DNA from 4 places in the Pediococcus acidilactici genome. Region 4 is predicted to be linked to each of the others. Evidence: riboswitches for the same ligand, from Rfam matches in the RefSeq annotation. Region 4 holds a riboswitch; each other region holds the start of a gene.

Region 1 (3,207 bases), 330 kb from region 4:
ATCTGTTTCAGGTGCAATTGGGCGCGGGAAGTCCCTTGGTTATAATACGACGCCCCAATCACCCAGATCGGTTTCCCATCAAACGGGTGTAATTTAAACGAAAACCATTCAATGAGGTTTTTCATAGCTGCGGGAATGGTATGGTTATGTTCTGGGGTGGCTAAAATCACCCCGTCTGCCGCCTTAATTTTTTGGTTTAGCTCCTGTAAAACTGGGGATGCGCTTAGGTCTTGATCCTCGTTAAATACGGGAACTTCCCGCAGATCTAGTACTTCAATTGTTACGATTTTTTGAAAATGTCGCCGTAAATATTCCACTAACATTCGGTTATATGATTGTTCGCCAATCGATCCGGCAATTGCCACGAGTTTCATTCTATCACACCCCTTCTCGAGGACTATCATCATTTTGTTGCACAAATTGCCTTAATTCGGTTTCATTAGCTTGATGAGCATGGTTTAACTGCTGGGCAATCTCTAAAAACGCCAAAAAATCGGCAAACAAACCATCTAGCTGGGCAACCTTAGTTTGATCAATTAAATCACCGCGTTCATCAAATGCTTGTAAAGAATTCCCCAACAAAAATTCAGAACTAGGCAAAATCCGGGCCTTCAGTTCCGGTGCGTCTAAAATTTGCCGGAGCTGGGCATGCGCTCTTGAGGCGCCCAAATTACCGTAAGAGGCAGCCGTAATCATTACCGGTTTATCCAAAAAAGGATGGATGCCGTACGAAAGCCATGCTAATGTGCTAAGTAAAATGGCCGGCACCGCATGGTCATATTCTGGGGTGCCGATAATCACCCCGTCTGCTTGGGTAATTTTTTCTGCCATTTGCTGGGCTTGTTGAGGAATTTCCCTAGTTGTTGTCTTTTTAAAAATTGGTAAACCAGCAATTTCTAGAATTTCAATATCTGCTTGATGTACGTACCGTTTCTTTAAATATTGTAGTAACATCCGGTTGGTTGAATGCCGTGCGTTAGTCCCCACTATCGCAACGAGTTGTTTCATTTCGCTAACCTCCTCCAAATTAGCTTTGTCTATCAAACCGCTTTACACTTCATTACCATTATACGACTCCAAATGTAAACGCTTAACCCATTTTTTAACGAATTCGATTCTTCATAAAGTTAACCCCATTTACAAAGTTTAAAAAACGTGGTATCTTGGTCAGCAAATAACTACTAACATTGCTGGGGTGCCACGCGGCTGAGATCATACCCATTGAACCTGATCTAATTAGGATTAGCGCAGGGAGCAGTGCATTAGCCAAGCTACATATAATTGTGTTTTTACTAATTTTATGTAACCAGCGGTGTCCTGCTTTGCGGGAGACCGCTTTTTAAGCAGCACCCCTAGCTAAAATTGATTTTGGAGGAATTACCATGCAAAATAAAACCACTTTACGACTGGCCATCGCTGCTTTACTGATTGCCATCGACGTAGTTACTTCCCCGCTTTTTCGGATTGAAGGAATGGCTCCCATGTCGAGCGTGCTAAACGTAATCATTGGCTGTTTAGTCGGCCCCTTTTACGCATTCGCAATCACTTTAATGACCGGAATAATTCGGATGCTCATTCTGGGAATTCCCCCGCTCGCCTTAACTGGCGCAGTATTTGGTGGCGTTCTTTCCGCCCTCTTTTACCGGTGGACTAACCGGGTCGGCGGCGCTTGGCTAGGGGAAATCATCGGTACCGGAATTATTGGCTCCCTGCTAAGCTATCCGATCATGATTTTATTCACCGGCAGTAGTAACGGCTTGTATTGGTTCATTTACACTCCGCGTTTCCTCGCTGCGACCCTTTTTGGCGGCTTAGTGGGCACCATTTTAACTAAGATTCTGCTTAAAAGTCCGCATTTTCTACGATATCAACAGCTGTTTAGCAAATTAAAACTGTAAATAAAAAATCCTGACCACAATTTTTAAATTGCGATCAGGATTTTTAAATATTAGCCTAGTTTAAAATTATTTTAAACGAGCGTTTAATTCTTCAGTCTTGTCTTCGTAACCTGGTTTACCAAGTAAAGCAAACATGTTGGACTTGTATGCTTCAACACCTGGTTGGTTGAATGGGTTGATTCCGTTCAAGTAACCAGAAACGGCAACGGCTGCTTCAAAGAAGTAAATCATGTAACCAAGCGTGTAAGCAGTTTGGTCAGGGATGTTGAGCGTCATTACTGGAACGCCACCATCGTTGTGTGCAAGGGTAACCCCTTGGTAAGCTTTCTTATTAACTTCGTCCATTGTCCGACCTTCTAGGTAACGGAGACCATCAAGGTTTTCTGCTTCCTTAGGAATGTCGATGTCATGGTTTGGCTTTTCAACGTTAATTACAGTTTCCATCAAGTCGCGACGACCTTCTTGGATGTATTGTCCAAGTGAGTGTAAATCAGTTGAGAAGTTTGCTGATGAAGGGTAAATGCCCTTTTGGTCCTTACCTTCGGATTCACCCATCAATTGCTTCCACCATTCGCCAAAGTATTGTAACGTTGGTTCGTAGTTTTCAAGCAATTCGGTAGTGTAACCCTTCCGGTAAAGGATGTTCCGCAATGCGGCATACTTGTATGCGTCGTTTTTATTAACGTCAGCATCTGTGTATTCCTTGCTTGCGTCTTCGGCACCCTTCATTAATTGATCGATGTCGCCACCAGCTACGGCAATTGGAAGTAAACCAACTGCAGAAAGTACTGAGAAACGTCCCCCGATGTCATCAGGCACAACAAATTCTTCGTAGCCTTCAGCATCTGCTTCAGTCTTCAAAGCACCTTTTGCACGGTCAGTTGTAGCGTAGATCCGTTTCTTAGCTTCTTCTTCACCATATTTTGCAATCAATTTTTCCTTCAAAACGCGGAAAGCAATTGCGGGTTCGGTAGTTGTACCCGACTTAGAAATTACGTTGATCGAGAAGTCACGGTCACCAATCAAGTTCAAAACGTCTGCAAGGTATGTGGAACTAATTGAGTTACCAGCAAAAATTACTTGAGGTGCACCGTTACGTTGTTCCTTAGTCAACATGTTGTAGAACGTGTTGTTTAAGAAATCAATTGCGGCACGGGCTCCCAAATATGAGCCACCAATTCCGATTGCAACAAAGACTTCGGAGTCTTCGCGAATCTTTTCAGCAGCCTTCTTAATCCGTGCGAATTCTTCCTTATCGTAGTTAGATGGTAAGTCTAACCAGCCCCGGAAGTCGCTTCCTGCACCAGTA
Region 2 (3,207 bases), 620 kb from region 4:
ATAGTCGTTGAGATCGTGGTCGGCAATTAAAATCGTCTTGCCTTCTTGTGCCTGCAGCTTTTTTAAAAGCTTGATGAGGGCTTTGCGAGATTTTAGGTCAACGTTGGCAAATGGCTCATCAAGTAAAATTAAGTCACTGCCGGTTGCCAGAGTAATCGCGAGGGCGACTTTTTGCAGTTCTCCGCCAGAAAGGGTGGCGAGTTGCCGGTGACGCAAGTGAGCAATCCCCACTTGACTAAGCGCTTGGGTAATTAAATCGTCAATTTCATCAGCGGGAATAGCCAAGTTTTCCAAGGTGAAGATGAATTCCTTTTCGACTTGGTCCATGGCAAATTGTTCTCGTGGATTTTGAAAGAGCAACGCCAATTTTTGGGTCAGCTCTGCGGGTTGCCAGGCGGTAACGTCCTTCCCTTCCAATTTGATGGTTCCTTGGATAATTGTTCCCGCAAAGTGAGGGTACAGTCCTGCGATAATCCGTAGCAGAGTGGACTTTCCGCCACCAGACGGACCGTACAAAACGTTGAAACTACCAGCCGTTAGGTGAAAGTTAAGTTGTTTGAGAATCGGCTGAGTTGCCTGCCGATATTTGAAAGTTAAATTGTTAATTGTGACTTTTTCCATAATTGGATGCCTACTTCCGCCGCATAATGCCCGAACGCTCTACCAGCCGGTTGATCCAGGCAACTAAAACGCCACAGAAGAAACCAATTGAAATAAACCGAGCGATAAACAAAACGATTAGAAAGCTTGGACGGTAAGCGGCATAGCCTTCTTGGGCAAGGCTCCAGCCGAAGGTAATGATGGTGCTAGTGACGGTCGACAAAAATAAGGCCAGTTTGTCGTAATGGCGGTAGCCAGTGAAGGTGAAACCAAGCTCGCTCCCAATTCCTTGAATGAGCCCGGAAAGAATTGCACCAGCGCCAAACTGACCGCCTAGGAGCATTTCAACCAGACCACCCAGAGTTTCCGCGATGATACTGGATCCAATTTTGCGGGTGAGCATGATGCCTAAAGGACCGGCAATCATCCATAGGCCAAGTAACAGGTCATTAGCTAGCGGACCGAGACCAATTGCGGCCAACCCCGCCGTTAGAAAACTATACGATAAATTAGTGGCGAAAAAAATCACCCCACAAAAAATCGCGATTAACACAATAAAGACTACGTCTCGTAACGAGTAATTCCAGTTTGCTTTTTTAGTATTCATAACTAAAAAACCTCCTCAGTAAATTAATAAATTTACTTAGAAACAAGAAGCCAGAAAAATAGCCAGCTTTTCGGCAACGAAAAACTGGCTGTTATTATCCAATATCTCCCTACGCTAATACTAATTAGACCAGGTTCAATGGGTATTATCTCAGCCAAAACGGCACCCCAGCATTGTTGTTTTTAAGTTTTTACTATGAAGCAATCGTAGCATTTTGTAATCGGCTTGTAAAGCGGTTACTTGGCTGCAAATGGTCTACCTAAAAATTATGGGAACAGATTGGTAAGGTCACGTTATTCTTAACGTTAGATATGACAAGGGACCCAACCGAAAAAATAACAGGGGTAATAGGATGATTTGTGAAAATGATTGCAAATTGGTACTGGTAGGTTTATGCTTAAGTTGATAGGGAATGCGCCGAATAAAATAGGTTTAGGAGGCCAATGAAATGAGTAGACTAGACGGAAAAGTTGCGATTATTACTGGTGGAGTAAAAGGTTTTGGGTTAGCCTGTGCCAAACTTTTTGTTCGAGAAGGTGCAAAAGTGGTGATCACAGACGTTGATGTTGCTGGCGCAAGTGAAGCCTTGCAGGAAATTGGCGAAGATAAGGCCGTTTTCGTCAAACAAGACGTTGCGGTGGAAGACAATTGGGAACCCATTTTTAGGACGGCAATTGATAAATTCGAAAAAGTGGATATTTTGGTTAATAATGCGGGAATTTTAGCCTTTGACGATGCTGAAAATATTGAACTTGACGAATGGCACAAGATTTTGTCGGTTAACCTGGACGGCATCATGTTAGGAGTGAAGTATGGCATTCGACACATGAAGGAAAAGGGTGGTTCGATTATCAACATGGCTTCGATAGCGGGCCTGATTGGGATTTCTAACCTGTACGCGTATAACGCCTCAAAAGGTGGGGTGCGTTTACTTACTAAATCAGCAGCCTTGTACTGTGCGGAGAAACATTATCCAATCCGGATTAATTCGGTACATCCGGGATACGCCCACACCCCAATGGTGGATGCGTATCCTGAAATGCGGGCGGACTTGGAGAAACTACACCCAGTTGGCCGCCTAGGCACCGCGGAAGAAATTGCCAACATGGTGTTGTACCTAGCTTCCGATGAATCCTCCTTCTCGACTGGCTCCGAATTTGTGGTGGACGGCGGATACACGGCACAATAGGTTTAGCACGCTACTCAATTTAATAATGGATTAATAAAACTGGTTCAAATAGGAGGGTAAGCCTATTTGGACCAGTTTTTTTGTGAAATACTAGTTTGAATGGTTATTTGAAGAATGGAAATTTGCTTGGCGGGAACGCAGGGAAACGTTAATCTTTCTAGCCGTTAACCACCAGTAGAAGTAAAGGGCTAACCAAACAACAGGATAGATAATCAAGTACCCCCAGATGAAGCTAGCTACAATACTAGGAGCGGCAAAGTGCCAGTTAAAAACAAATGAAGTTCCGGCAATAATTAGAAAAGTACCCACAAAGTGAAGAAAAATTTTGCCTAAAAAGGGGATTTTTAAAAATTGATGACTTTGTAGTTCGGTAAGGGTAATTGTTAGAAGTCCAATTAGAGCAAACATCAAGAAGAGCTGCAAGGCGTGTTGAGGAGTAGGACTAATTGTGGTAAACCCGCATGCAATGGTTGCTAAATAAAAGGTCGAACCGGCCATCACGTGGTAGACAATGTACCGCAAAAACTTTTTTATCGCGTTCATAATTGGATACCTCACAATCCTAAATGGTGTTTTAAGTCGGGCAGATATTTTCGGCTAATGATTAGTTTTAGATTATTTTGCATGCGAGCAACCATATTACCGGAAAAAGAGGGTTCAAGTAGTTTTAGATAATCCAAGTTAAGGGCGGCGCTTCGACTAATTCGAACAAACTTAGTTGCATCAAGCTTAGCAAGCACGTTTTTTAGCTGGCCGTGTAGCTGGTAATCTTGGGTAATAGTGTGGATCGTTACTTGTTCGCCTAAGACCT
Region 3 (3,207 bases), 580 kb from region 4:
TGTTTTAAAGATTTCCCCTTCGCGATTTCCGACACGATTACTGACGAAATCGTGTCGCCAGTGCCGTGGGTGTTGCTGGTTTCGTAACGGGGGCTAGCTAACTCTAACTCGCTACCGTCCGCGAACAGAACGTAATCGCGACTTTCTGCTGAATCACTAAAATGACCACCCTTAATCAAGACGTTTTGTGCGCCCAGTTCCTGCAACCGGGCAGCAGCCACTTTGGCATCTGCGTTATTTTTAATTGGCATCCCCGCTAATTTTTCAGCTTCAGGGAGGTTCGGGGTAATTAGGTAAGCCAGTGGCAACAACCGGGTCCGCACCGCTTCAATGGCTTCGTCGCTCAGTAGTTTCGCACCGCCCTTTGCAATCATCACCGGATCCACCACTAAAGGTCCAAAATCATACTTTTGATAGTTTTCCACAACCGCGTCAACAACTGCCGAATTAGCCAACATCCCCGTTTTTGCAGCTTTAATATCTAAATCTTCGGCCAACGCCGCAAACTGATGGTCGATAATGTGGCGTGGCATCACCGCCACGTCGGTCACCCCCAGCGTATTTTGAGCGGTCACCGCGACCACCACGCAGGTTCCAAAAACCCGGCGTTCCTGCATCGTTTTCAAATCCGCTTGGATTCCAGCTCCGCCGCCGCTATCCGTTCCGGCAATCGTTAAAACTTGCGCTGGCTTTTTTGTATCCATGTTAATCATTCCTCAACTTTCATTCTTTCTTCAACTTGGACAACCGTGATGTTTGCCAATTCATCCATCAGCCCGTTCAAAAAACTCCCTGGCAAATACTGGTCGTGCAATTTTTCGGCAATCCGTTCACCGGCGCACGACAAGGTCAAACTTGCGTTAATTGCCGCCTGCAACGGCGTTGGTCCGATCGCACAAAATGCGGCTGCTAAACTCGAAAGTAAATCTCCCGAGCCCACCACCGCCGGCAAAAGCCGGGTTTGGTTGTGAATCTCGACCACCCGGGTTCCGTCACTAACGTAGTCGGTTGCCCCACTCGCAATCACCACGTTATGGTACTTTTGTGCGCAAGCTTTCACCACTTGATGTGCATCCCCGTCGCCGTTTCCCGCGTCAATTCCACGAGTTTGCCAATCAATCCCAGCTAATACGGCAATCTCGCCTAAATTACCACGAATTATGTCGAAGTGATACTTTTTCAACAACCGGAAGTTTAATTGCTGGCGGTACTGGGTTGCTCCGACCGCTACCGGATCCAAAACGAGCGGTTTTTGTTGGTCGTTCGCCGCTTGGCACAGCGTTTCGATGTCTGCCCAGCCTTCTCGACGTACCGCTCCAAGGTTAATAGTCACCGCGGACGCCAAGCGGACCAGTTCTTCGGCTTCGCTTTCCTCTTCACTCATAATTGGGGAAGCCCCCACCGCGTTTAACCCGTTTGCCACTAAAAACGGGGTCACAAAATTGGCGTAGTTAACTACCACCGGGTTAACCTCTCGAATTCGCTTAATTCCTTGTAAATCCATTTGATCAGCTCCTCATTCATATCTCCACCAAGCGATGTACCGAAGGCGGTCTCTACCAGCGAACCATCGCTGCAGATTGACGACCGCGTTTACTAACATCCTCCATCGGCAACCAACAAAAAAACCACCCTTGAGAAGGATGGTTTTCGCCCAATAAACACTTTCCTTCGCAAGTATCAACTTACAGGTTCAAAGGGATCACGCTGCACAAGCGCATCTCAGTTCTTCTAAGAACACCCCTAGTGTAGATATTATTTTATTTGAATATGAATTCGGTTTCATAATACGCCTTTTAACCCCCTTACACAAGTCCGTGAGCATATAAATTCACTTTTAAGGGCGACCCCTGCTAAAATAAAGATGTACCAAAAATATTCAAAGGGGGATAATATTTATGGATAAAGACAGAATGGAAAACACTAAGGACAAAGTTGCAGGTAAAGTACACGAAGGTGCTGGTAAATTAACTGGCGACAAGAAGGAAGAAAGCAAAGGCAAAGCACAAAACATGGCGGGCAAAGTTAAAGACAAACTTGCTGACGTAAAGGATTCCGCTGCCGGCGCAATGGAAGAATTAAAAGACAAGTTAGACAAGAAAGACGATAAAGATCACGAATAATTAAAAAACCGCAAATTGCGGTTTTTTGTTTGGCCTAATCACGTATCTGGAAACTAACTAAAAACAGTTCTACATCCTGAGTCTTCATTCATTTCAATTTTCTACATACATTTTAATGAAGCTTTTTTTTAGTGGTGCTCAAGCCCGCCGAATAAAAAACGGTTAAAAACATTTAGGACTTTAGCATCAACCGCACTAAGAAAACTGGTTTATTTCAACATAACTAAAACCCCACCAATCATCTAAACCATGATTAATGGGGTTTTATTAATGCTCACAAACTATCCGACTTTGGTCCCACTGTTTGTAACTTCTTCCGTGAATTATTGAATATTAACATCTGAAACTTGGTAAAAGGCATTTGCCGTATTAGCAATATTCCATACGCTTAGGATCACGTGGTATCCCTTTTGGTCCGGAATGTTAATTTTGTGCGTTACTTCGGTTCCTGGGGTTGCCCCGTGGTCGTCAAAACTAGCAATTTTCTTGAAATCACTGAATTTTAACGGTTTATTCGGGTCCCAGCCTGGTTTGGTAATGTAGTAATCCCACGTACTGGTACTGTGTGGAGCGGTTAGGTGCCAGGTAATATCAAAGGCACCACTCTTAATCGGCGTCTTGTACCAACGATCGGCAGTTTGCTCGTCTAATTGAGAAAACTTAGCAAGCCCCGCGCTCGCAATTTTACCATCGATAAAGGTATTTTTCGGCGCTTCGATACTTTGCGGTTCGTACATTACTGGTCCAATATTTTCGTTCAATGGTTTACCAGGAAACTCGCTACTTCCTAAATAAGCCCGGCCTCCAGGATTAGTAACGTATCCGTGCGCGGAAGCCTTGATAACGCTAAAACCTAATACAACAATTACAACACTAACAGCTACTAAAATATAATGTAAAATTCGGTTCCTCGACTTTACCATAACACATCCCTCCTTATGTCTATAAGATAACATGGTGGAAAATTGCGTTCCACAAAAACGCTTACACAAATAAAAATATCGGTAATCGTTGATGGTCTGCGTAGGTGGTGCCGGTCAGACTCGTTGCCCGGTGCAATGATGCTCTTTAAAAATCTTTTCCA
Region 4 (3,207 bases):
GTACAGTAAATCAAGTAACCAATCTTTCACTAAAAAAACTTGATACGTACCTGGTAAAAACTGCTTAAACTTTAAATACGTTAACGCCACAATCGAGCCGTGAAGTAGTAATAAAATCATGCCCGAAAAAATGCAGATCATTAAAAACATCCCGGTTAAAATACTTCTTCTAGAAAAAGGGAAGGTTGCAATTTGGCTGAGTCGTTGCGTTTGCCTGCTCCTAGCGATGATTTGAAATGCTAAAAATCCTTGCAGTAATAAAACTCCCGCTCGTATAAACAAACTAAAAAAATAATAATAGACGGCCCAATATTGGACTAGCTTCGGGACGTTTATAAAGGAATCCGGAAGCAATTCCATCAATTTATTTTCCTTAACTAACCCATGTAAAATCACTGTAGTAATTATTAAAGCTGCACCTAAAATAATGGTTAAAGTACCTACAAGCCTTTTTGAACCCACTTGTTTTGAACACATTTTCGTAATTTTAAACATTTTTACCGTCCTCCTTGCTTCTATCTTGCAAGAGCTAAATAACTAAGTAAATTAACTATTCCTGAATAGTCCGTTTTAGTTCCTAATTAGCTTAAAAAAGATCCTCACGCTTGCAAAAAAGTCCTTGATTACTTTCTAGCTCACAAGTAACCAAGGACTTTTACAAAATATTTAATTAAGTTTATGTAACGTTCACCCTAATTTTTTCAAATCCTCCTGAGAAATAAAAAGAGTCACTTCACCAGTTTCCTTATTAACCTTAGCTTTTACTTCCACACCATGAGCAAAGAAAGTTGGTTTGCCAACGTCAATTTTTAAATATTGATTGCCATAGCTTAACACGCGATAAAGTTTTTCCATTATTATCTCCTCCGTTAATCGGGTCCAGAAAAAATTACTAGCCATCAAAGCAATCCCCAGCTTAACTAAGAACATCTATAACTGTAGATTTTAATTGCTGAGCTGCTTGCTGCGGTTGCGTAGCCTTCATGATTGCCGAAACTACTGCAACTCCGTCGACATTCGTATTCCGCAAAACGGATAGATTTTCCGCATTTAGCCCGCCAATTGCAAAAACCGTTATTTTTGCTTCCTGCTTAATTCGTTTTAGCATTGCAACACTAGTGTGCACGGTTTTAACGTGGGTTGTAGTGGGAAAAATTGCTCCCACTCCCAAATAGTTAGCCCCTTCTTCAACCGCGCATTGTGCTTGCGCAACTGTTTTAGTAGTCGCTCCAATAATCTTGTTGGGTCCTAAAATTCGCCGTGCTACCGCCACTGGTAAATCAGCTTGTCCAAGATGAACACCCGCAGCATCGACAGCTTGCGCAATCGCTACCTGGTCATCGATTATTAACGGGACTTGGTAACGGTCGGTAATCTTTTTTACATGACCCGCCAATTTATAGTATTCAGCACTGCTGATTTCTTTTTCCCGTAGCTGTAGTAAATCAACCCCTCCTTGGCAAGCCAACTCAATCCTTTCTAAAAATTGTTGTTGATTTAGCCCTAACCGGTCCGTGACGAGGTAAAGTAATGGCTTTTCTAACATTTGATCCACCTCAATTTAATTTTGACTTTCTTTATGATAGCGTTTACAATATATGTGGTAATAATTTTACCACATAAATCAAAACTTTAAAGTTCGTCTGGGGTGCCATTTTTGGCTGAGATCATACCCATTGAACCTGATGTAGTTCGTACTACCGAAGGAAGACCGAATACCGCAATCGCATAATTCTGTAACTCACTTTTAGTGAATTACGCCACCCATAATTGCGTACCCCCTTTCTTTGGTTGTATCCATAAGAAAGGGGGTTTTTGCATGGCAATCGTTAACGGAGAAGAAAATCAAGCAGCGGATGCTCAAAATTTATTAGCCTTCTTGAAGACTAAATACACTAAAATTGACAATCTCGCGGTTGAATTAAACGGCGAAATTATTACCAGCCAACAAATGAACACTACCATTATTCAACCAGCAGACCATTTAGAAATAATTGCATTCGTGGGAGGAGGTTAAATGAGTAATTTTAAAGAAAAACAACTCCAACTTTATGGACATTCCATTACCGACCTGCAAACTCAGATGACTAGTCGAAACGTAGCTCATTCTGCGCTACCTTTAAGCTCGTCAAAAGTTACCATCGCGGGTGCTGGTGGTTTGGGCTCTAACATTGCAATTGCCTTAGCACGGATCGGGATTGGTCATCTAACCTTGGTTGATTTTGATCAAGTGGAATTAAGTAACTTAAATCGCCAACAGTATAAATTAAACCAGATTGGAATGGCTAAAGTAGTCGCCCTTAAGCAAAATATTGAGGAATTCAACCCCTTCATTTCCGTGACGCCTTTACAAGTGACGGTTAATGCAGCTAACGTTGCGGACTTATTTGCGGATGCCGACGTAATTTGCGAAGCTTTTGACGACCCGGCAGCTAAAGCCTTGCTTTTACGTGAATGCAGTCGCCTATTTCCTCAAAAGCCGTTAGTGATGGCTAGTGGAATGGCCGGAATTCATCCCGCAAACCAGATTAAAACTAAGCAAATTAACCAACACGTTTACGTCGCCGGCGATGGAGTCTCTAGTGGGCAAGAAGGGTTAATGGCGCCACGCGTCATGGTGGCAGCCGGGCACCAGGCCAACCAAATTGTTCGCTTAATCTTGGGTAACCAAGCCGATTAAATTAAGAAAGGAACTAAACCAATGACATCTAATAACGATTACTTAACCATCAAAGGCCAGCAATTTAACTCACGTTTTATTTTAGGTTCAGGAAAATATGATTATAACTTAATCAAGGCGGCTGTAAAAAATGCCCATGCCGAGATTATTACCATGGCCCTTCGGCGAACTACGGAGACTACGGAAGACATCCTAAATTATCTGCCCGAACACGTAACCATTTTGCCAAACACCTCCGGGTCGACTAATGCAGAAGAAGCCGTTCGAACTGCCCACTTAGCTCGTGAACTTAGCGGTAGCAATTTCATTAAATTAGAAGTAATTCCTGATAAAAAGTATCTGCTGCCTGACAACCAAGAAACGGTAAAGGCAACTAAAATTCTTGCTGAAGAAGGGTTCATTGTTCTTCCATACATGCTTCCTGACTTAAACACCGCAAAACAACTGGTGGATGCGGGAGCGGCCACCGTCATGCCGCTAGCTTCCCCGATTGGTTCAAATTTAGGATTAGCCAATAAAAACTTAAT

What was found. Region 4 has a riboswitch for thiamine pyrophosphate ahead of thiS (sulfur carrier protein ThiS). Riboswitches for the same ligand answer to the same signal wherever they lie in the genome.
Region 1: another riboswitch for thiamine pyrophosphate. It lies ahead of thiW (energy coupling factor transporter S component ThiW); the one in region 4 lies ahead of thiS (sulfur carrier protein ThiS).
Region 2: another riboswitch for thiamine pyrophosphate. It lies ahead of I6H64_RS06465 (ECF transporter S component); the one in region 4 lies ahead of thiS (sulfur carrier protein ThiS).
Region 3: another riboswitch for thiamine pyrophosphate. It lies ahead of thiM (hydroxyethylthiazole kinase); the one in region 4 lies ahead of thiS (sulfur carrier protein ThiS).

What each region holds. Positions count from the first base shown of each region.
Region 1 covers NZ_CP066046.1:325,233-328,439, reverse strand. Annotated here, with positions in the region: gene I6H64_RS01630 (NADPH-dependent FMN reductase) at 1-374, opposite strand, end outside; gene I6H64_RS01625 (NADPH-dependent FMN reductase) at 379-1,008, opposite strand; TPP riboswitch at 1,182-1,271, shown strand; gene thiW (energy coupling factor transporter S component ThiW) at 1,383-1,898, shown strand; gene I6H64_RS01615 (glucose-6-phosphate isomerase) at 1,965-3,207, opposite strand, start outside.
Region 2 covers NZ_CP066046.1:1,281,823-1,285,029, reverse strand. Annotated here, with positions in the region: gene I6H64_RS06470 (ABC transporter ATP-binding protein) at 1-621, opposite strand, end outside; gene I6H64_RS06465 (ECF transporter S component) at 632-1,207, opposite strand; TPP riboswitch at 1,296-1,387, opposite strand; gene I6H64_RS06460 (glucose 1-dehydrogenase) at 1,656-2,396, shown strand; gene I6H64_RS06455 (DUF3021 domain-containing protein) at 2,487-2,939, opposite strand; gene I6H64_RS06450 (LytTR family DNA-binding domain-containing protein) at 2,951-3,207, opposite strand, start outside.
Region 3 covers NZ_CP066046.1:1,238,923-1,242,129, forward strand. Annotated here, with positions in the region: gene thiD (bifunctional hydroxymethylpyrimidine kinase/phosphomethylpyrimidine kinase) at 1-713, opposite strand, end outside; gene thiM (hydroxyethylthiazole kinase) at 710-1,504, opposite strand; TPP riboswitch at 1,650-1,755, opposite strand; gene I6H64_RS06245 (CsbD family protein) at 1,899-2,123, shown strand; gene I6H64_RS06250 (lytic polysaccharide monooxygenase auxiliary activity family 9 protein) at 2,447-3,046, opposite strand.
Region 4 covers NZ_CP066046.1:657,756-660,962, reverse strand. Annotated here, with positions in the region: gene I6H64_RS03290 (hypothetical protein) at 1-495, opposite strand, end outside; gene I6H64_RS03285 (hypothetical protein) at 688-855, opposite strand; gene thiE (thiamine phosphate synthase) at 917-1,546, opposite strand; TPP riboswitch at 1,635-1,726, shown strand; gene thiS (sulfur carrier protein ThiS) at 1,820-2,017, shown strand; gene thiF (sulfur carrier protein ThiS adenylyltransferase ThiF) at 2,018-2,680, shown strand; gene I6H64_RS03265 (thiazole synthase) at 2,702-3,207, shown strand, end outside.